Regions from separate parts of the Janthinobacterium sp. KBS0711 genome, predicted to be linked through region 3. Evidence: predicted binding sites of a transcription regulator. Region 3 holds the regulator's gene; each other region holds the start of a gene.
What was found. Region 3 encodes LexA, which represses DNA repair genes until DNA is damaged. Its sites were predicted from a motif close to ACTGTATNNNNATACAGT; they were not measured.
Positions count from the first base shown of each region.

Region 1: the regulator LexA is predicted to act here: its motif matches at 6,186-6,203, upstream of VM94_RS00890 (putative DNA modification/repair radical SAM protein).
Region 2: the regulator LexA is predicted to act here: its motif matches at 4,084-4,101, upstream of VM94_RS15840 (DNA topoisomerase IV subunit B).

Region 1 is NZ_LBCO01000004.1:70,106-77,823, reverse strand. It holds gene VM94_RS00910 (bifunctional rhamnulose-1-phosphate aldolase/short-chain dehydrogenase) at 1-1,011, shown strand, start outside; gene rhaI (L-rhamnose catabolism isomerase) at 1,063-2,358, shown strand; gene VM94_RS00900 (bile acid:sodium symporter family protein) at 2,506-3,519, shown strand; gene VM94_RS00895 (UdgX family uracil-DNA binding protein) at 3,523-4,941, opposite strand; gene VM94_RS00890 (putative DNA modification/repair radical SAM protein) at 4,938-6,170, opposite strand; gene modA (molybdate ABC transporter substrate-binding protein) at 6,309-7,067, shown strand; gene modB (molybdate ABC transporter permease subunit) at 7,083-7,718, shown strand, end outside.
Region 2 is NZ_LBCO01000024.1:709,502-717,219, forward strand. It holds gene kdpB (potassium-transporting ATPase subunit KdpB) at 1-1,813, opposite strand, end outside; gene kdpA (potassium-transporting ATPase subunit KdpA) at 1,823-3,628, opposite strand; gene kdpF (K(+)-transporting ATPase subunit F) at 3,628-3,717, opposite strand; gene VM94_RS15840 (DNA topoisomerase IV subunit B) at 4,180-6,177, shown strand; gene VM94_RS15845 (molecular chaperone HscC) at 6,177-7,718, shown strand, end outside.
Region 3 is NZ_LBCO01000035.1:238,637-246,354, reverse strand. It holds gene accD (acetyl-CoA carboxylase, carboxyltransferase subunit beta) at 1-42, shown strand, start outside; gene folC (bifunctional tetrahydrofolate synthase/dihydrofolate synthase) at 144-1,442, shown strand; gene VM94_RS24260 (SPOR domain-containing protein) at 1,467-2,456, shown strand; gene VM94_RS24255 (CvpA family protein) at 2,477-2,965, shown strand; gene purF (amidophosphoribosyltransferase) at 3,004-4,527, shown strand; gene VM94_RS24245 (cystathionine gamma-synthase family protein) at 4,637-5,878, shown strand; gene lexA (transcriptional repressor LexA) at 5,948-6,583, opposite strand; gene VM94_RS29260 (hypothetical protein) at 6,616-6,816, shown strand; gene rpsF (30S ribosomal protein S6) at 6,859-7,248, shown strand; gene priB (primosomal replication protein N) at 7,269-7,568, shown strand; gene rpsR (30S ribosomal protein S18) at 7,594-7,718, shown strand, end outside.

The sequences.
Region 1 (7,718 bases), on a different contig from region 3:
ATTTACCTGATCCCCGGCGTGGGCATGCTGTCGTTCGCCAAGGACAAGGCCACGGCGCGCATCGCCGGCGAGTTCTACGTCAACGCCATCAACGTGATGCGCGGCGCCAATGGCGTCGACACCTATGTGGGCTTGCCGGAACAGGAAGCGTTCGACATCGAATACTGGCTGCTGGAAGAAGCCAAGCTGCAGCGCATGCCCAAACCCAAAAGCCTGGCCGGACGCATTGCGCTCGTGACGGGCGGCGGCGGCGGCATCGGCCAGGCCGTGGCGCGACAGCTGCTGCAGGAAGGCGCTTGCGTGATGCTCACCGATATCGACGGCGCCGCGCTGGAAGAGGCCGAGCAGAGCCTGCTGAAGGTGGCGGGACGCGACAATATCGCCACGGTGCGGGCGAACATCACGGCCGAAGGCGACGTCGAGGCCATCCTGAACGCGGCCGCGCTGCGCTTTGGCGGCATCGACCTGCTGGTGTCGAACGCGGGCATCGCTTCCTCGGCGCCGCTGGAAGAAACGACCCTGGAGATGTGGGAGCGCAACCAGTCGATCCTCGTGACCGGCTACTTTCTCGTCAGCCGCGCCGCTTTCCGCATCATGCAGCAGCAGAAGCTCGGTGGCAGCATGGTGTTTGTCGCCAGCAAGAACGGCCTGGTGGCGTCGGCCGGCGCCTCGGCCTATTGCACCGCCAAAGCGGCGGAAATCCACCTGGCCCGCTGCATCGCGCTAGAAGGGGCGCCGCACGGCATCCGCGTCAACGTGGTCAACCCCGATGCCGTCATCCGCGGCTCGCGCATCTGGGACGGCAAGTGGAAGGAAGAGCGGGCCGCCTCGAACAAGATCGAGACGGGGGACATCGAGGAATTCTATCGCCAGCGCAGCATGCTCAAACGTAGTGTGCTGCCGGAAGATATTGCCGAAGCCGTATATTTCCTCTCCAGCGACAAGGCCGCCAAGAGCACGGGCAATATCATCAATGTCGACGCGGGCAACGCGGCCGCATTTACACGTTAATCTAAAAAACGACGCAGCCGGCCATGGCGCCGCTGCGCGCAAGGAGACAAGATGCATAGCATGATCGATAGCGGCCTGGTGGCCGACCACAATGCCAAGCTGCAAGCCAACCTGGAGGCCGACTATGCGGCCCTGGGCGGCGTGCTGGAACGGCGCGGCCAGGACATCGAGCAATTGACGGTGCTGGCGCAGACGTTTGCCGTGGCCGTGCCCAGCTGGGGCGCAGGTACGGGCGGCACGCGCTTTGCCCGCTTCCCTGGCCTGGGCGAACCGCGCAATGTATTTGAAAAACTGGAAGACTGCGCCGTGATCCATCAATTGACGCGCGCCACGCCCGCCGTCTCGCTGCATTTTCCGTGGGACAAGGTCAGCGACACGGCGGCCCTGCGCGACATCGCCGCGAGCCACGGCCTGGGCTTCGACGCCGTCAATTCGAACACTTTCCAGGACCAGGCCGGCCAGGCGCAGTCGTACAAATACGGCAGCCTGACGTCGCACAGCGCGGCCGTGCGTGTGCAAGCCATCGAGCACAACATCGAATGCATCGAACTGGGGCGTGCCTTGGGTTCGAAGGCGCTGACGGTATGGGTGGGCGATGGCGCCAACTTTCCCGGCCAGCACAACCTGCGCGGCGCGCTGGAGCGTTACCTCGACAGCATGCGCGACATCTACGGCGCCCTGCCCGCCGACTGGAATATCTTTATCGAGCATAAACTGTTCGAGCCCGCGTTTTATGCCACCACCATCGCCGACTGGGGCACCAGCTTTGCCTGCGCCAGCGCGCTGGGGCCGAAAGCCAAATGCCTGGTCGACCTGGGCCACCATGCGCCGAATACCAACATCGAGATGATCGTCGCGCGCCTGGCGCAGTTCGGCAAGCTGGGCGGCTTCCATTTCAACGACAGCAAATACGGCGACGACGACCTCGATTCGGGCAGCATCAATCCGTTCCAGTTGTTCCTCGTGTTCAACGAGCTGGCCGATGCGGCCGCGCGCGACGGCGCCGCCTTCCATCCCGCCTACATGCTGGACCAGTCACATAACGTGACGGATCCCATCGAAAGCCTGATGAGCAGCGCAGTCGAGGTGCAGCGCGCTTTCATTCAGTCGGCGCTGGTCGACCGCGCCGCCCTGCGCCATCACCAGGAAGCCAACGACGTGCACGCCTCGGCGCAGGCGCTGAAGCAGGCGTTCCGCACCGATGTCAGCGCCATCCTGGCGATGGCGCGCCAGCGCTCGGGCGCCGCCATCGACCCTGTGGCCAGCTACCGCGCCAGCGGCTACCGCGAGGAGCGGGCCGTGGCGCGGCCACCGAGGGCAGGCGCCAGCAGCAGCGGCATCGTGTAAGGCGCGGTAGCGAGTTAGCGCATTGCTGCTTCCAGGCAAGCTGCCTGGAAGCAGGTAGAATGGCTGGCACTGGCGCCGCTCCCGGCGCCGTTTGTCATCCCCGGCACAGCGTTCTGTTGCAAGGCTGCGCCGTTACCAGGCTACCGCATGTCTTCTTTTTCTCCCGCTGCCCTGCTGCGCAATTTGAAACCCGATAATTTCACTATCGCCCTGCTCGTCACCGTGGCGCTGGCCACTTTCCTGCCCTGCACGGGCCAGACGGCCGTGGTCTTCGGCAATATCACCACGGTCGCCATCGGCGCCCTCTTCTTCCTGCATGGCGCCAAGCTGTCGCGCGAAGCCGTGGTGGCAGGCGCCATGCACTGGCGCTTGCACTTGCTGGTGCTGGCCAGCACCTTTGTCCTGTTTCCGCTGCTGGGCCTGGCCCTGCGTCCGCTGGCGCTGACCTTCCTCACGCCGGACCTGTACATGGGCATCTTGTTCCTGTGCGCGCTGCCGTCCACCGTGCAATCGTCGATCGCCATGACGGCGATGGCGCGCGGCAACGTGCCGGCCGCCATCTGCAGCGCCTCGGCCTCGAATTTCATCGGCATCTTCCTTGCCCCCATCCTCGTGGGCTTGCTGGTGGCCAAGGGCGCGGAAAGCAAGTCGTCCGTGGACGCCGTGCTGTCCATCGTCATGCAACTGCTGTTGCCATTCCTGGCCGGCCAGTTCCTGCGCCGCTGGATCGGCCGCTGGGTCGACCGCCATAAAGCTACCTTGAAGTATGTCGACCAGGGTTCGATCTTGCTGGTGGTCTACACGGCCTTCAGCGAAGCCGTCAGCGAAGGCCTGTGGCATACGATCTCGGTAGAAACCCTGGTCGCCCTGGGCCTGATCAGCCTGTTGCTGCTGGCGCTGGTGCTGGGCATCTCCACCTTTGTCAGCCGCCGCCTGGGCTTCAACAAGGAAGATGAAATCGCCATCGTCTTTTGTGCCTCGAAGAAAAGCCTGGCCAGTGGCGTGCCGATGGCCAAGGTGCTGTTTTCCACCCGTTCGCTGGGCATGGTGATCTTGCCGCTGATGCTGTTCCACCAGATTCAGCTGATGATCTGCGCCGTGATCGCGCAACGCTATGCGCGGCGCGATGAGGGGCAGGATGTGCCGGCGACGACGTTGTGATGGCTACCCTGCCCTAGGCCCCAACAGCAGTGCCTGCCGCAGGCCGTCCACGATCACCGCGTAAGCCTGCCGCCGACTCCCCTCATCAGGCGCGCGCAGCACGTATGCCGGGTGATACACGGTTACCACCGAGCGTCCCGCATGCTCGATAGTCGTGCCGATCAGCGGTGTCATGCTCACCGCACCGTCCTGCAGGATGGACTTCAAGGCTGTGCTGCCCAGCGCCACGATCACCTGCGGCTGGACACGCTCGATCTCTTCTTCCAGCCAGCCATGGCAGGCGAGGATTTCGCGCTGCGCGGGCGTCTTGTGCAGGCGGCGCTTGCCGCGTGGTTCCCACTTGAAATGTTTGACGGCGTTGGTCAGGTAGATGCTGTCGCGCGCCATGCCCGCTTCCTGCATGGCTTGCTCGAGCAGCGCACCGGCCGGGCCCACAAACGGCAAGCCCTCCAGGTCTTCCTGGTCGCCCGGCTGCTCGCCCACGAGCATGATGCGCGCCTGTGCCGGGCCAATGCCCGGCACGGCTTGCGTGGCGTGTTGCCACAGTTCGCAGCGGCGGCACTGGTCCAGGCTGGTCGCTACCTCGCGCGTGGGCTGGGCGCGCTCGGCGGCAATCGGGATCGTGGTGGCGCCGCTGCGCTGGCCCACGCTGGCCGTCTGGCCCGTGCGCCGTTCGCCGTTGGCGGCGCCGCTGAGCATGGCGGGCACGATGGCGCCTTCCGGCAGATTTTTCCAGAAACGCGAGGGGATATGACTGTGCAGCAAATCGGCATTCACGCGCGCGGGGTTGAAGATGCTGCGGTAGTAGGTCAGCCATAGCGCTTCGCCCGCATCGTCGATATCGGCCGCGCCGCTCAGCAGGGCCGGTCCTGCATGCAAGGTCGTGCCATCCCACAGCATGCTGGCGGCGGGCGTGGCGATCATCCAGCTGGTAGCTCCCATGCGGCGGGCAAAGTGGCGCGCCACTTGCGGCAGCACCTCGTGCACGGGTTCGAACCAGGCAACAAAACGGGGCGCGCCCTCGCATTCCGGTCGCTCGCGAAAGCGCACATACGCATGCATGTCGTGCTCCTCGCGGTGCACGGCCTTGACCATGGCGTGCAGGCGCGCGCCGTCCGCGTCGGCGGGCGACATCACGTCGTGCTGGCCCAGCTGCCAGCGCCACAGCACCTGGTACAAAAAGGCCCAGCGGTCAGGCGCGTTGAAGCAGGCGGCGCTTTCCAGCAATTCCACCAGGGGACGGGGCAGGCGCAGCCGTGGCGCGCCGGTATCAGTGGCATCCGGCGTGGCGGAAAACAGGTCGCCCTCACCGGGCTGCGACTGCCAGGCAACGTCGGCAGGTGGCACGCCAAGCGCGATCAGTTCGCGTGCTGCCGCGCGCCACTCATCGAACGACTGCGCCAGCCGCGCCACCGTACTCATGCGGCCTGCAGCTCCGGCCACAGATTCATCTGCTGAGGCGCCTCCGCCATGGCCCGGCGCAGGTGTTCCGAGGCGGTGGTGTCGCGCGCGGGAAAGTAGTCGGCCGTGATGATGAACGGCGCGATTTTCTTCATGCTGCAGCGCAGGCGCGACAGGTCGGCATAGCGCACCTGCCGCAGCCTTCGCAGGTCGACGATGCGCTGGGCATTGCGCAGGCCGATGCCGGGCACGCGAGCGATCATGTGCTGCGCCGCGCGGTTCAAGTCCAGCGGAAAATGTTCGCGGTGCGCCAGCGCCCACGCCAGTTTCGGGTCGATATCGAGCGCCAGGTTGCCGCCCGTGGCCGGCAGCAGTTCGCTGGCCTGGAAACCATAGCTGCGCAGCAGGAAATCGGCCTGGTACAGCCGGTGTTCTCGCAGCATGGGCGGCGGCGCCAGCGGCACGCTTTTCGGGCTGTCGGGGATCGGGCTGAAGGCCGAGTAGTACACGCGCTTGAGTTTATAACTGCCGTACAAGGTCTCGGCCGTGGAAAGGATCTGCTGGTCGTCGCTGGCGTCGGCGCCGACGATCATCTGCGTGCTTTGCCCGGCGGGCGCGAAACGCGGCGAGCGCGGTTCTTCCGCCTTCTCGTCGAGCTTGCGGCGAATGGAACCCATCGCCAGCTTGATCGTATGCACGCTCTTTTCCGGCGCCAGCTTTTGCACGCTGTCCTGTGTCGGCAATTCGATATTGACGCTGAGGCGGTCGGCATAGCGGCCCGCCTGCGCGATCAGGGCCGGATCGGCGTCGGGAATGGTTTTCAAATGGATGTAGCCGCGGAACTGGTGTACCTCGCGCAACTCGCGCGCCACCTGCACCAATTGTTCCATCGTGTAGTCGGCCGACTGGATGATGCCGGAACTGAGGAACAGGCCGTCGATGTAGTTGCGCAGGTAAAAGTCGCTGGTCAATTTCACCACTTCGGCCACCGTAAAGCGGGCGCGCGGCACGTTCGAGGTACGGCGGTTGACGCAGTACTGGCAATCGTACAGGCAGTAATTGGTCAGCAGCACCTTCAGCAGCGAGACGCAGCGCCCGTCCGGCGTGTAGCTGTGGCAAATGCCCATGCCCGAGGTGGCGCCAAAACCGTCCTTGCCGATGGAATCGCGCTTCGGTGCGCCGCTGCTGGCACAGGACGCATCGTACTTGGCCGCATCGGCCAGGATTTCCAGCTTGTCCGTCAATTCCATGGCTCACCTCGATATACTGTGTTTATATACAGTATATCAGGGAATCGGCCTGGTACCGGCTTGATCTGCGCAATGGCATAACGCTATATATCGGTGTATATTACGGTTCTTGTTCTTCAGCTCATCAAGGATACGATCATGCGCCTCACCTCCCTCGCCCGCCTGCTTGGTGCCGCTCTGCTCGCCACCGCCGCCACCTCCGCCCTTGCCGGCGAAGTGGTGGTGTCGGCCGCTGCCAGCCTGACGAACGCGTTCAAGGATGCGGCGCAAAGCTACGAGGCGCAGTATCCGGGCAGCAAGGTGTCCCTGAACTTTGCCGCCTCGGGCGTGCTGCTGCAGCAGATCGTCAAGGGCGCGCCCGTCGACGTGTTTGCCTCTGCCGACCAGGAAACCATGGATGCGGCGCAAAAGCAGGGCCTGGTATTGCCGGCCGACCGCATGGACTTCGTCGGCAACAGCCTGGTGCTGATCGTGCCGCACGATAGCAAGCTGGGCATCAAGAGCCTGGCGGATCTGACCCACAAGGGCGTGACCCGCGTGGCCATCGCCAACCCGGCCAGCGTGCCCGTCGGCCGTTACTCCGAAGGCGCGCTGAGGAAGGCAAAGCTGTGGGACGCCGTGCAAGGGAAAGCCATCGGCACGCAGAACGTGCGCCAGTCGCTCGACTACGTGGCGCGCGGTGAAGTCGATGCGGGCTTTGTCTACGCCACCGACGCGGCCATCATGAAAGACAAGGTCAACGTGGTGCTGGACGTGCCGCTGGACGCGCCCGTGCTGTACCCGATCGCCGTCATCAAGGGCAGCGGCAATGCGGCCGAAGCGAAGCGCTTCGTCAGCTACCTGCAGACGGCGCCGGCGCAAGCCATCCTGGCCAAATACGGTTTCAAGAAACCCTAACGCCACCGCGCCCGCATGGATATCGCCTGGACCGCGCTGGCCCTGTCGCTGAAAGTGGCGGCCTGGGCCACGGCGCTCAATTTGCTGCTCGGCATCGGTACGGGCTATTTGCTGGCGCGCACGCGTTTTCCCGGGCGCGAGCTGCTCGACGCCCTGTTGACCCTGCCGATGGTGATGCCGCCCACCGTGCTCGGCTATTACCTGCTGGTGCTGCTGGGCCGGCGCGGCACCCTGGGCATCTGGTTGCAGGACAACTTCGGCATCAACCTCATTTTTACTTGGCAGGGTGCCGTGATCGCTTCCACGGTGGTCGCCTTTCCCCTCGTCTTCAAGCCCGCGCGCGCCGCCTTCGAAGCGGTCGACGGCCAGCTGGAGCAGGCGGCCCGCGTGCTGGGCATCTCGGAGCTGGCGATTTTCTTTCGCGTTACGTTACCGCTGGCTTGGCGCGGCATCCTCGCCGGCGTGCTGCTGGGCTTTGTGCGCGCGCTCGGTGAATTCGGCGCCACGCTGATGGTGGCCGGCAGCATCCCCGGCAAGACGCAGACCCTGTCGGTGGCCGTGTATGAAGCCGTGCAGGCGGGCCAGGACGACGTGGCCAACACCCTGGTGCTGATCACCTCTGCCGTATGCATCGTGGTGCTGCTGTCGGCT
Region 2 (7,718 bases), on a different contig from region 3:
CCGGGATGATGGCGAAGTATTTGGCGATGTCGTTCGAAATCGAGAACGTCGTCAGCGAACCGCGCGTCATCAGCATCTGCTTGCCGATTTCAACGATTTCCAGCAGCTTGGTCGGGTTCGAATCGAGGTCGACCATATTGCCCGCCTCCTTTGCCGCCTGCGTGCCCGAGTTCATGGCCACGGCCACGTCGGCCTGCGCCAGCGCCGGGGCGTCGTTGGTGCCGTCGCCCGTCATCGCCACCAGGCGGCCTTCGGCCTGGTAGCTGCGGATCAGTTTCAGCTTGTCTTCCGGCGTCGCCTCGGCGAGGAAATCGTCCACGCCCGCTTCGGCCGCAATGGCGGCGGCCGTCAGCTTGTTGTCGCCCGTGATCATGACGGTCTTGATGCCCATGCGGCGCAATTCCGCGAAGCGTTCCTTGATGCCGCCCTTGACGATATCCTTCAGCTCCACGGCGCCCATCACGCGGCCGTCGTCGACCACCACCAGCGGCGTGCTGCCGCGGCGCGCGATATCGTCGACGGCGCGCCCCACCTCGGCCGGATACGGCTGGCCCAGCGCTTCCACGTACTTTTTCATGGAATCGGCCGCGCCCTTGCGCAACTGGCGCACCTGCTGCTCGCCCGGGATATCCACGCCGCTCATGCGCGTTTGCGCCGTGAAAGGCACGAAGGTGGCGTGCAGGCTGGCCATTTCGCGTTCGCGGATATTGAACTTCTGCTTGGCCAGCACGACGATGCTACGCCCTTCCGGCGTTTCATCGGCCAGGGAGGCCAGCTGCGCCGCATCGGCCAGCTGCTGCTCCGTCACGCCGGGCGCAGGTACAAAGCTCGACGCCTGGCGGTTGCCCAGTGTGATGGTGCCCGTTTTATCGAGCAGCAGCACGTCCACGTCGCCGGCCGCTTCCACGGCGCGACCCGACGTGGCGATCACATTGGCCTGCATCATGCGGCTCATGCCGGCCACGCCGATGGCGGACAACAGACCGCCGATGGTGGTTGGAATCAGGCACACGAGCAGCGCGATCAGCACCGTGATCGTCACGGGCGTGCCAGTGCCGGCCGCCGCCACGGAAAACAGCGAATACGGCAACAGGGTCACGGTGACGATCAGGAAGACGATCGACAGGGCCACCAGTAAAATCGTCAGGGCGATCTCGTTCGGCGTCTTCTGGCGCTTGGCGCCTTCGACCATGGCGATCATGCGGTCGATGAAGGCTTCGCCGGGGTTGACGGAGACGCGCACCAGCAGCCAGTCCGACAGCACGCGGGTGCCGCCCGTGACGGCGGAAAAGTCGCCACCCGATTCGCGGATGACGGGCGCCGATTCGCCCGTGATGGCGCTTTCATCGACGGAAGCCACGCCGGCCGTCACTTCGCCGTCGGCGGGAATCACGTCGCCCGCTTCGACCAGCACCGTCATGCCCTTGCGCAGGTCGGTGGCCGGCGTGGGCAGCCAGGAAGTGCCGTATTTCGGCGTTTGCATTTTCTTTGCCATCACCGTTTGCTTCAGGGCGCGCAGCGAGGCCGCCTGCGCCTTGCTGCGGCCTTCGGCCAGCGCTTCGGCGAAGTTCGCGAACAGCACGGTAAACCACAGCCACACGGCGACGGCAACGATGAAGCCGAATGGCGCTTCACCCTGGCCGCCGCTGATCCCGGCCTGGGTCGCCAGCAGGGTCGTGATGATGCTGCCCACGTAGACGACGAACATCACGGGGCTGCGCCACTGCGTGCGGGGGTCGAGTTTTTTGAACGCATCGACGACGGCGGGGCCGATCAGTGCGGAATCGAACAAAGTCAGGCTTGTGCGTGACATGGTAGCCTCTTATTTGATGAAAAGTTGCAGGTGTTCGACGATCGGGCCCAGGGCCAGCGCGGGAACGTAATTGAGCACGCCGACGAGGATGACGACGCCGATCAGCAAGCCGATGAACATGGGGCCGTGCGTGGGCATGGTGCCGGCATTGGCCGACAGGCGCTGCTTGGCCGCCAGCGAACCGGCCACCGCCAGCACGGGTACGATCACACCGAAGCGGCCGAACCACATGGCGATCGCCAGCATCACGTTGTAGAACGGCGTGTTGGCGGACAGGCCGGCAAACGCGCTGCCGTTGTTGTTGGCGGCCGACGTGAAGGCGTACAGGATTTCCGAGAAACCATGCGCGCCCGGGTTGGCCACGCCCACCGTGCCCGGTTCAACCATCACGGCGATCGCCGTGCCCGTCAGCACCAGGGCTGGCGTGATCAGGATGGCCAGCGAGACCATCTTCATTTCATAGGCCTGGATTTTCTTGCCCAGGTATTCAGGCGTGCGGCCGATCATCAGGCCGGCGATGAAGACGGCCAGGATGGCGAACATCAGCATGCCGTACAGGCCCGTGCCCACGCCGCCGAAAATCACTTCGCCGAACTGCATCAGCAGCAGCGGCACCATGCCGCCCAGTGGCATGTAGGAGTCGTGCATGGAGTTGACGGCGCCGCACGACGCAGCCGTCGTCACCGCCGCGAACAGGGTCGAGGAGCTGATGCCGAAACGCGTTTCCTTGCCTTCCATGTTGCCGCCCGATTGCAGGCTGCTGGCCTGCTGGTCCACGCCCAGCGTTTGCAGGGCCGGATTGGCTTGCTGCTCGGCGCTCATCACGCCGGCCGTCATGACGACAAAGATCAGGGTCATGGCGGCCAGCACGGCCCAACCCTGGCGCATGTCGCCCACCATGCTGCCGAAGGTGAAGCACAGGCCGGCGGGAATGAGGAAGATGGCCAGCATCTGCAGGAAGTTCGACAGCACGGTGGGGTTTTCATACGGGTGCGAGGAATTGGCGTTGAAGAAGCCGCCGCCATTCGTGCCCAGCAGCTTGATCGATTCCTGCGATGCGACAGGGCCCATGGCGATCGTCTGCGTCGTCGCCACTTGCGCTTCCATCACGGGCTTGCCGGCCGCATCCAGCACGGGCTGGCCGTCTGCCGTCATTTTCGGCGTTTCATAGGCCACGTGGTCGAGCAGGGTCACTTCCTTGTAGGCGGAAAAATTCTGGATCATGCCTTCGCCCATGAAGACGACGGACAGGGCCAGCGACAGCGGCAGCAGGATGTACAGGGTCGAGCGCACCAGGTCGACCCAGAAATTGCCGATCGATTTGCCCGAGCGCGAGGCGAAGCCGCGCACCAGCGCGAAAATCACGGCGATGCCGGTGGCCGCCGAAAAGAAGTTCTGGCATGCCATGCCCAGCATCTGGGTCAGGTAGCTCATGGTCTGTTCGCCGCCGTAGCCCTGCCAGTTGGTGTTGGCGACGAAGCTGACGGTGGTATTGAACGAGGAATCGGGGCTGACGGCGCCAAGTCCCTGGGGATTCAAGGGCAGGAAGCCCTGCAGGCGCTGCAGGCCGTAGACGAAGACGGCGCCCACGGTGTTGAAGACGATCAGGGCGATGGCATAGCTTTTCCAGCCCATGGCCTTGTCGGCGGGCAGGCCGGACCAGCGGTACAGCAGGTTTTCCAGCTTTTGCAGCCAGCCAAGGCCGCGCACGGGCGCATCGCCGGCCACCTTGGCCATGTACAGGCCCAGCGGATAGCCGGCGGCCAGCAGCACGGCCAGGAAGGCCACCAATAAGAGTATCGATTGCGTCGTCATCACAGTTCCTCCGCCTTCAGCAGCGCTACCAGCAGGTACACGAGCAGGCCAGCCGAGACGACGGCACCCAGCACATAAAACGCATTCATTTGACGCTCCCTAATTTGTCGCAGGCGACGGCAAAGCCGGCCGCCAGGACGAAAAACACGGCAATCAAGCCGAGATACACGAGATCCATTCCCACCCTCACACAGGTTTGTTTTGATAGTGAGCAGATTAGCCAAAAGGGTCTAAAAAATTCGTAAAGACTGGGGAGGCGGCTGTAAACAAGATGTAAAAACGGCGGCTTTACCGCATAAAATCCATCACAATTGGCGCAAAACCACGCGCGCGGCGCACTGTTGTTGCCTTGGAGTAGCGCTATTGCCCGCCGATCAAGATAGAATGCGCGAGCGTCCGCACAAGGACGCCAAGCCTGCCGCACTGCCCTCCCCCAGTGACGCTGGACGGGATATACTGTATATTTATACAGTTATCGCCGCCGCTGTCATTGCGCCCGCAGTGCCCTGGCCTGGCGTTCCAACCACTGTCTTTACTTAGCTTGAACACGTATGGCCACTAAAAAACCAGCATCCGACTACAGCGAATCATCCATCCGTGTCCTGAAAGGACTGGAACCCGTCAAGCAGCGCCCGGGGATGTACACCCGCACTGAAAATCCGCTGCACATCATTCAGGAAGTGATCGACAATGCCTCCGACGAGGCGCTGGGCGGTCATTGCACGCATATCGCCGTCACGCAAAACACGGATGGCAGCATTACCGTGGAAGACAATGGCCGCGGCATTCCCGTCGGCCTGCACCCGGAAGAAGGTGTGCCGACAGTGGAAATCGTGTTTACACGGCTGCACGCGGGCGGCAAGTTCGACAAGGGTTCGGGCGGCGCCTATGCGTTCTCGGGCGGTCTGCACGGCGTCGGCGTGTCCGTCACCAATGCGCTGTCGACGCGCCTGGAAATCACCGTCTGGCGCAAGGAAAGCGACGGCAACGGCCTGCACCACATGGTGTTTGCGAATGGCGACGTGATCGAGCCATTGAATTCCCGCCCCGCCCCGCGCGACGGCAAAAAATCGGGCACGCGCGTCACGGCCTGGCCCGATGCAAAATACTTTGATTCGCCCAACATCTCGCAAACGGAGCTGCAGCGCCTGCTGCGCTCGAAAGCCGTGCTGCTGCCGGGCGTCACCGTCACCTTGACCAACGCGAAAACGGGCGACACGCAAACTTGGCAGTATGCGGAAGGCTTGCGCGGCTACCTGACCGAAACGCTGGCGCAGGTATCGAATGGCGAAACCCTGATCCCCTTGTTCGAAGGCGCGCAGTACGCGGGCCCGGACTCGGAAGGCTTTGCCGAAGGCGAAGGCGCGGCCTGGGTGGTGGCGTGGACGGAAGAAGGCGCCATCGTGCGCGAATCGTACGTCAACCTGATCCCCACCTCGAATGGCGGCACGCACGAATCGGGCTTGCGCGACGGCCTGTTCGGCGCCGTGAAAAACTTCGTCGAGATGCACTCGCTGCTGCCGAAAGGCGTGAAGCTGCTGCCGGAAGACGTGTTCGCGCGCGCCTCGTTCGTGTTGTCGGCCAAGGTGCTGGACCCGCAATTCCAGGGCCAGATCAAGGAACGCCTGAACTCGCGCGACGCCGTGCGCCTCGTCTCAACCTTCACCAAGCCGCCGCTGGAACTGTGGCTGAACCAGCACGTCGACTACGGCAAGAAGCTGGCCGAACTCGTGATCAAGCAGGCGCAGTCGCGCCAGCGTTCGCTGCAAAAAGTGGAAAAGAAAAAATCCTCGGGCGTCGCCGTCCTGCCCGGCAAGCTGACCGACTGCGAATCGTCGGACATCGCGCGCAATGAACTGTTCCTCGTCGAGGGGGACTCGGCGGGCGGTTCGGCCAAGATGGGCCGCGACAAGGAATTCCAGGCGATTTTGCCCCTGCGCGGCAAGGTCTTGAACTCGTGGGAAACGGACCGCGACCGCCTGTTCGCCAATAACGAGATCCACGATATTGCGGTCGCCATCGGCGTCGATCCGCACAGCGTGGGCGATACACCCGATCTGTCCGGCCTGCGCTACGGCAAGATCTGCATCCTGTCCGACGCGGACGTGGACGGCTCGCACATCCAGGTACTGCTGCTGACCTTGTTCTTCAAGCACTTCCCCGTCCTGATCAACAAGGGCCACATCTGCATCGCCCGCCCGCCTTTGTACCGGGTCGACGCGCCCGCGCGCGGCAAGAAGCCGATGCAGAAAATCTATGCGCTCGACGACGGCGAACTGGTGGCCATCGAGGACAAGCTGCGCAAGGAAGGCGTGAAACAGGGCGCCTGGTCGATCTCGCGCTTCAAGGGCCTGGGCGAGATGAACGCCGAACAGCTGTGGGAAACGACGATGAACCCGGACACGCGCCGTTTGCTGCCCGTGACGCTCGGTGAAGTCGACCACATGGCCTCGGCCTCGCGCTTCAATATGTTGATGGGCAAGGGCGAAGCGGCCGGACGCCGCGCCTGGATCGAAGAACACGGCAATGAGGCGGAGGCGGATATCTGATGATCATCGGCATCGACCTGGGCACCACCAACAGCCTGGTCGCCATCTGGCGCGACGGCAAGGCTTCCATCATCCCGAATGCGCTCGGCGAGCACCTGACGCCGTCGTGCGTGAGCATCGATGACGACGGCACCGTGCTCGTGGGCCGCGCAGCGCGCGAGCGCCTGCAGACGCACCCGCAACTGACGGCGGCCGTCTTCAAGCGCTACATGGGCAGTGAAAAGAAGATCACTCTCGGCACGCAGCAATTCCGTCCGGAAGAACTGTCGTCGATGGTGCTGCGCGCGCTGAAGGAAGATGCCGAAGCCTTCCTCGGCCACAAGGTCGAGGAAGCCATCATCACCGTGCCCGCGTATTTCAGCGATGCGCAGCGCAAGGCCACGCGCATCGCCGGCCAACTGGCGGGCTTGCGCGTGGAGCGGTTGCTGAACGAACCAACGGCCGCCGCGCTGGCCTACGGCATCCGCGACAAGGAACAGGAAAGCAAATTCCTCGTCTTCGACCTGGGCGGCGGCACCTTCGACGTGTCGATCCTGGAGCTGTTCGAAGGCGTGATGGAAGTGCGCGCCTCGGCCGGCGACAATTTTCTGGGCGGCGAAGACTTCGTCACCGTGCTGGTCGACGCTTTCATGGAAGGCAGCGGCTTGCGCGACGCCGTCGGCAGCCGCCTGCTCGATCCGCGCCAGCAGCAGCTGCTGCGCGATGAGGCCGAGCGCGTCAAGCGTTTGCTGTCGGAGCAGCCGTCCGTGCGCATGGCCACGCGCTACCAGGACAGGGAGTACAGCTGGGAGATCGGCGAAGACAAGCTGGCGCAATTGTGCGAGCCGCTGCTGGCCCGCCTGCGCCTGCCCGTGGAACGGGCGCTGCGCGACGCCACCATCCGCGCCGCGGAATTGAATGAAGTGGTACTGGCCGGCGGCGCCACGCGCATGCCGCTGGTGCGCAAGCTCGTCTCGCGCATGTTCGGCCGTTTCCCCGCCATCCACCTGGACCCGGACGAAGCCGTGGCGCTGGGGGCCGCCGTGCAGGCGGGACTGAAAATGCGCGACGCGGCCCTCGACGAAGTGGTCATGACGGACGTGGCGCCGTACTCGCTGGGCATTTCCATTTCGCGCCAGGTCGGCGCGAACCAGTATGAAGGCGGGCATTATCTGCCCATCATCGAGCGCAATTCCGTCGTGCCCGTCTCGCGCACGGAAAACATCACCACCATCCACGACAACCAGAAGGAAATCAACGTGGCGATCTTCCAGGGCGAGTCGCGCCTGGTGGCCGACAACGTCTTCCTCGGCAAGATCAGCTTCCCGATCCCCGCGAAAAAAGCGGGCGAGATCGGCATCGACGTGCGCTTCACCTATGACATCAGCGGCGTGCTGGAAGCGGAAGTGACGGTGCTGGCCACACAGGAACGCCACAAGATGATCATCAGCGACAACGCGGGCGTGATGACGCCGGAACAGATCGAGCAGCGCTTTGCGGAACTGGCCGACCTGAAGATCCACCCGCGCGAGCAGCTGGAAAACCGCACCCTGGTCACACGC
Region 3 (7,718 bases):
CTGGCCTTGTTGCAAAACCAGGCCGTGGAAGTGCTGGCGTAACGCCAAAGTATCAGGCCGGGCGGTGTCCTGCGGACCCGCCCGGTTGCCAAGCAATACCGTCTCCGCGCTTCGCGCACTGTCTCCTCATCAAGAAGTCTCCCATGCAAAACCTCCCCACCACCTTGCCGGACTGGCTCGCCATGCTGGAAACCCGCCATTCGGAAACCCAGATCAACATGGGCCTGGACCGCGTGCAAGCCGTCAAGGCGCGCATGCAGCTGGCTTTTACTTGCCCCGTGATCATGGTGGCGGGCACGAATGGCAAGGGTTCCACCTGCGCCATGCTGGAATCCGTACTGTTGCGTGCAGGCTACAAAGTGGGGCTGTACATCAAGCCGCATTTTCTCGATTTTAACGAGCGCGCCCGCGTGCTGGGCGAGATGGCCAGCGACGAACAGATCGTCGCCAGCTTCCAAGCCGTTGAAGCCGTGCGCGGCGACACGCCGCTGACGTATTTCGAATTCACCACCCTGGCGATTCTGCATCTGCTGTCGCAGGCCAAGCTGGACGTGGCCATCCTGGAAGTGGGCCTGGGCGGGCGCCTGGACGCCGTCAACGTGATCGATGCCGACGTGGCCATCGTCACCAGCGTCGATATCGACCACACGGATTACCTGGGCGACACGCGCGAAGCGATCGGCTTTGAAAAGGCGGGCATCTTCCGTCCGGGCAAGGCGGCCATCTGCAGCGACCCCGTGCCGCCGCAGTCGTTGATCGATCATGCCGAGGCCATCGGCGCCGACCTGTGGCTGATGGGCCGCGATTTCAACTATTCGGGCGACAAGCAGCAGTGGAACTACGGCGGGCGCGAGCAGCGCCGCAATTCGCTCGCGTATCCAAGCTTGCGCGGCGCCAACCAGATCCTCAATGCGACGGCCGTGCTGGCCGCGCTGGAAGTGCTGAAGCTGAAACTGCCCGTGGGCGCGCAGGAAGTGCGCACGGGCCTCGTGACGGTGGAACTGCCGGGCCGCTTCCAGGTCTTGCCTGGCCGCCCCAGCGTGATCCTTGACGTGGCGCACAATCCCCACGCGGCGTCGGCGCTGAACCAGAACCTGGGCAACATGGGTTTCCATCCGTATACCTATGCCGTGTTCGGCTCCATGCAGGACAAGGATATCGATGGCGTATTGGCCGCGATGAGCGAACACGTCGACCACTGGTGCCTGACGAACCTGCCTTCGCCGCGCGCGGCCACGGCTTCCGAGCTGGCCGCCAAGGTGCAGATCATGCTCGAAGATAAGCCCGACAGCAGCGAACATACTGTGTCTATTTTCGATGATCCGGCACAAGCTTTTGCAAATGCAATGAGCCGGGCCGGTGAGAATGATAGAATTGTGGTCTTTGGTTCTTTCCTCACCGTAGCCGGCGTGATGAAGGCCCGAAAATCCTCACTTCACTGAAACGCACTCGACTGAAAATCACGCATGGGCTTGTTCTCGAAACTGTTTAAAAACAAGCAAGAATCCTCTGGCGAAGACAGCGGCTTTTATGTCCCTGGCGAAGCACAGTCGCCGACCCGCAAGCGCGCAGCCAACACGGCCGGTGGCGGTGGATCGCGCCGTGGCGGCAAGGAAGCGCCGGACCCGGTCTTGCCTGAAAAAAAGCGCGCACGTCGCCGCCTGGTCGGGGCCATTGCCCTGGCCCTGGGCGTGGCTGTCGGCTTGCCGATGCTGCTCGACTCCGAGCCGAAGGCGCCGTTCAACGATATCGCCATCGACATTCCGTCGAAGGAAAAGGCCGTCGCGCCTGCACCGGCGCCCGTGCCGGCCGTTCCGGCCCGGGCCGCGGCAAATGGCCTGGACCAGTCCGAGGAAATCGTCGACGCGCCGCTGCCGCCTGCGGCCAAGCCGACCCCTGCACCGACACCGGCACCCGTGCTGGCGGCCGCCCAGCCTGCACCGGTCAAGCCGACCTATGTGGAACCGAAACCCGAGCCCAAGCCTGAACCCAAGCCGGTCAAGGTGGAGCCGAAACCGGAGCCGAAGCACGAAACCAAGCCCGAGCCGAAACACGAGTCCAAGCCCGAAGCCAAGCCTGAGCCCAAGCATGAAGTAAAGCCGGAAGCCAAGCCTGAGCCGAAGCCTGCCAAGCCGGCGCAATCGGCTGACGATGCCGCGCGCGCGCTGGCGATCCTGGAAGGCAAGCCGCAAGAGAAAGCACAGGACAAGGCGCACGACGCCGGCAGCGGCAAGTTCGTGGTGCAAGTGGCGGCCCTGGCGACGCAGGACAAGGTCGATGAATTGCAGGACAAGCTGCGCGATGCGGGCATCAAGTCGTACACGCAGAAAGTCTCCAGCCCGGCGGGCGAACGCATCCGCGTGCGCGTGGGGCCGTTCGGCAGCCGCGAAGACGCTGAAAAGACCCGCGCCAAGCTGCAAAAGCTGGGCCTGGGCGGCAGCCTGGTACCGGCGTGATGTTGCAAGGCTGAATCGGCGTGACGATCTTCGATTACCTGGTGCTGTTCGTGCTGGTGACGTCCGTGCTGATCAGCATGATGCGTGGCCTGGTCAAGGAAATACTGTCATTGGTCAGCTGGATCGTGGCCTTCGTCATTGCCAACGCCTATGGCGCCACCCTGGCGAAATTCCTGCCGGAAGCCGTGCCGGGCGAAGCCATCCGTTTGCTGCTGGCTTTCGTTGTGCTGTTCATCGGCGTGCGCATTTTGATGGGATTGCTGTCCATGACGGTCGACGCGCTCGTCAAGGTAACGGGCCTGAGCCTGGCCGACCGCACCCTGGGCACCCTGTTCGGCGTGGCGCGGGGCCTTGTGATCGTGCTGACCGCCGTCATCTTGTGTGGGATGACGTCCATACCGCAGCAGCCATTCTGGAAAAACGCGCAGCTCAGCCCGCTCGCGGAGCAGGGCGCGCGCGCCATCAAGCCTTATCTGCCTGCCGCTTACGCGCAGCATGTGAAATTTTGAATTTTTTTAAAATCAGTAGCACAGTTTAGGAGCACACCATGTGTGGCATCGTCGGCGTCGTTTCCCATCAACCTGTCAATCAATTGCTCTATGATGCATTGTTGCTCCTGCAACATCGCGGTCAGGACGCGGCTGGGATTGCGACCAATCACAGCAGTATGTTTTCCATGCACAAAGCCAATGGCCTCGTGCGTGACGTCTTCCGTACGCGCAACATGCGTTCGCTGCAAGGCACGACGGGCATCGGCCATTGCCGTTACCCGACGGCCGGTTCGTCGAGCGAAGAGGAAGCACAACCGTTCTATGTGAATGCGCCGTTCGGCATCACGCTGGCGCACAATGGCAACCTGACCAACTGGGAACAGTTGAAGCTGGAAATGTTCAAGAACGACCGCCGCCACATCAATACCGATTCCGATTCGGAAGTGCTGCTCAACGTGCTGGCGCATGAAATCCAGGAAGCGACGACGGGCCTGAACCTGGACCCGGAAGCCATCTTCAAGGCCGTTACCGTGCTGAACCGCCGCGTCAAGGGTGGTTACGCTGCCGTCGCGCAAATCGCCGGGGTGGGCTTGCTGGCCTTCCGCGACCCGCACGGCATCCGTCCGTTGTGCCTGGGCATCAATGAAACGGAGCAGGGTCCCGAATACCTGATCGCTTCCGAATCCGTGGCCCTGGAAGGTATGGGCTTCCGCTTCGTGCGCGACATCGGTCCCGGCGAAGCCGTCTTTATCGATGCCGACAAGAAATTGCACAGCGCCCAGTGCGCCGACAATGCCAGCCTGAACCCTTGCGTGTTCGAATTCGTCTACCTGGCCCGTCCCGACTCCGTCATCGACGGCGCCTCCGTGTACGCCACGCGCCTGAAAATGGGCGAATACCTGGCCGAGAAGATCCGCGCCGAGTTGCCAGGCGTGCATATCGACGTGGTCATGCCGATTCCCGATTCCTCGCGTCCGGCCGCCATCCAGCTGGCCATGGCGCTGAACATCGAGTACCGCGAAGGCTTCATCAAGAACCGCTACATCGGCCGCACCTTCATCATGCCGGGCCAGGCGGCGCGCAAGAAATCCGTGCGCCAGAAGCTCAACGCGATCCCGTCCGAATTCAAGGATAAAGTGGTGCTGCTGGTCGACGATTCCATCGTGCGCGGCACCACCAGCCGTGAAATCGTACAGATGGCGCGTGAAGCGGGCGCGACCAAGGTCATCTTCGCTTCGGCCGCGCCACCGGTGATCTACCCGAACGTGTACGGCATCGACATGCCGACGCGCGACGAGCTGATCGCCTACGGCCGCACGACGGAAGAAGTGTGCCGCGAAATCACGGCCGACTACCTGGTCTACCAGGATATCGGCGCGCTGAAGCAGGCGATCGCCGACGTCAACCCGGCACTGACCAATTTCGAGGCGTCGTGCTTCGATGGCGTCTACGTGACGGGCGACGTGTCGCAGGAATACCTGGACCGCCTGGAATATGCGCGCCACCATCCGAAGGCGGCAGCGCCCGAAGATACGCCGCGTTCCCAGCTGAACCTGAACCTCGCTACTACCGAGGCTTGATACTAGGCCCGGCTATTGCCGGGCTTTTTTTTCGGGGTCAGACCCGCTGGGTCTGACCCCAGCACTTGCCTTGGATTAAGCGGCAAGACGAGTATTTGGAACTTCCACCATGACCACCAAAAAAAACTACGGCTTCACCACCACCATCCTGCATAACGACCGCCGCAAGGGCATCGAGCACGGCTCGCTGCACAAGCCCGTGCATACTTCCGTTGCCTTCGGTTACGCCGATGCGCGCCAGCTCGCGTCCGTGTTCCAGGGCAAGGAGCCGGGCTTCCGTTATGGCCGCCAAGGCAACCCGACCGTCTCCGCGCTGGAAGACAAGGTCAACAAGATGGAAGACGGCGTGGCGACTTTGTGCTTCGCCACCGGCATGGGCGCCATCGGCGCCGTGGTGCAATCGCTGTTGCGCGCCGGTGACCATGTCGTATCGTCGGCCTTTTTGTTTGGCAACACCAACAGCCTGTGGCAAACGGTGACGGGGCAGGGCATAGCCGTGTCGTTCGTCGACGCCACCGATGTCGCCAACGTGGCGGCCGCCATCACGCCGGCCACGCGCATTGTGTTTGTGGAAACCATCGCCAATCCCCGTACGCAGATCGCCGACCTGGCAAGGATCGGCGACTTGTGCCGGGAGAAGGGCATTTTGTATATCGTCGACAACACGATGACGACGCCATATCTGTTCCGCCCGAAAGCCGTGGGCGCGGGTCTGGTGGTCAATGCCTTGACGAAATCCATCGGCGGCCATGGCAATGCGCTGGGCGGCAGCTTGACGGACACGGGCGTGTTCGACTGGACGCGGTATCCGAACATCTTTGAAAATTATAAAAAGGCGGCGCCCGCCCAGTGGGGCATCGCGCAAATCCGCGCCAAGGCCTTGCGCGACTTCGGCGCTTCGCTGGGGCCGGAAGCGGCGCACCATATCGCTGTCGGCGCGGAAACCATGGCCTTGCGCATGGACCGCACCTGCTCGAACGCCCTGGCGCTGGCGACCATGCTTGCCGCCGACCCGAGAGTGGCGGCCGTGCACTACCCGGGCCTGGCGTCGCACCCGCAGCACGCGCTGGCGACGGACTTGTTCCGCAGCTATGGCTCGCTGTTCAGCTTTGAGCTGAAGGATGGCATCGACTGCTTCGATTTCCTCAATCGTTTGAATTTGGCTATTCCAGCGAGCAACCTGGGCGACACGCGCACCCTCGTCATTCCCGTCGCCCACACGATTTTCTACGAGATGGGTGCCGAGCGCCGCGCCAGCATGGGCATCGCCGAATCCCTGATCCGCGTGTCGGTGGGCATCGAAGATGAGGCCGATCTGCTGGAGGATTTCAGCAGTGCGCTGGATGCATAAGCAGCCGCGCACCATGTAAAAAGGGCCGCGACAGTCATGCTGTCGCGGCCCTTTTTTACGTGCTGCAGTTTAATGCCAGCTGCGCATCAGTCCGACGGCGAGGCCTTCCAACGCAAACTCGTCTTCGGGCGACACGGTGATCACCTTGAAGTCCGGGTTCTCCGGCAGCAGTTCGATGACGGAGCCCGTCTTCTTGTAGCGCTTGACGGTGACTTCGTCGCCGATGCGGGCGACGACGATCTGGCCATTCTTGGCGCTGTCGACCTTTTTCACGGCCAGCAAGTCGCCATCCATGATGCCGGCGTCGCGCATGGACCAGCCGCGCACTTTCAGCAGGAAGTCGGGCTTGGCCGAGAACAGGGCCGGGTCGACGTTGTAGCTCGCTTCCAGGTTTTCCTGCGCCAGGATGGGCGAGCCTGCCGCCACCCGGCCGATCAGGGGCAGCGACATCAGCAGCGCTGCCGGCACTTTCGACGGCGGCGCTTCGGCGGCCGCGCCGATCAGGCGGATGCCGCGCGAGGTGCCGGGCGAAATCTCGATCGCGCCCTTGCGGGCCAGGGCCTGCAAATGCTCTTCAGCCGCGTTGGCCGATTTGAAACCCAGTTCATTGGCGATTTCGGCACGGGTAGGAGGAAAGCCCGTGTTTTCAATCGCGTCCTTGATCAGGTTCAGGATTTGTTCTTGTCGTGCTGTCAGCTTGATCATGAGCGGTGGGTGCATACTAAAATGCTGTCTATATGAACAGTCTGTATTTTTGTACAGTATCGTCCACTATGCAAGGGGATTTCCGTGTTTTGGGCGAATTTCGCAAGAAATACTTGCCCATGGGCGCAAAGCGCGGCGGCGCACGGGCTTTTCGCGCGCTTGTGGAAGGAATGATTGAAACGTTTGCAAAAGGCGGTTATAATCTTCGGCTGACCTTCCCACACCCGTCTTGACGCCGGGGTGGGCGATTATCAATCCGACCTGAAGGAGTTTGCATGCGTCATTATGAAATAGTCTTTATCGTCCATCCGGACCAAAGCGAGCAAGTGCCCGCGATGATCGAACGCTACAAAGCCAGCGTAACCACCCGCGGCGGTTCGGTTCACCGCGTGGAAGATTGGGGCCGCCGTCAAATGGCTTACTCGATCCAAAAGCTGCCTAAAGCACACTACATCTGCCTGAACATCGAATGCGACAACGAGACCCTGGTCGAGTTGGAAACAGCATTCAAATTCAATGATGCCGTGTTGCGTCACCTGACCGTTAAAATGAAGAAAGCTGAAACAGCTCCTTCGCCGATGATGAAATCGGTACAACGCGAAGACGCGGCCAAAAGCCACCGCACCGAAGCACCAGCAGCCGCTCCAGCCGCAGCAGCAGCTTAATTCTTGACCGGGATCGTGCGCTGAACCAGCTACAAGTAACCGCCATCATTGCCGAGCGCGAAATATTGCGCTATACCCCGGCAGGGCTGCCGATTGTGAATGCAGTATTGCAACACAGTTCGCAGCAGATGGAAGCAGGGATTGCCCGTTTGACCGAGTTTGATGTTGCCGCGCTAGCCGCTGGCGAAATTTCAGGCCGGTTCAGCCAGGCAAGCTTGGGCGGGGTGTATCAGTTCACGGGTTTCCTGGCCAGGAAGAGCCGCAACAGCAAGAGTTTGGTGTTTCACATCATTGATTTTAGTGCAGTCAATTCTGACTAGCGCATTTTAGATACAGGAGCCTGACATGGCATTCGGTAAAAAGTTCGACAAAAATAAGCTCAAGCTTAAAGAAAAACGCAAACAGCAAAACCCGTTGTTCAAACGCAAGAAGTTCTGCCGCTTCACCGCAGCTCACGTTGAGCAAGTCGA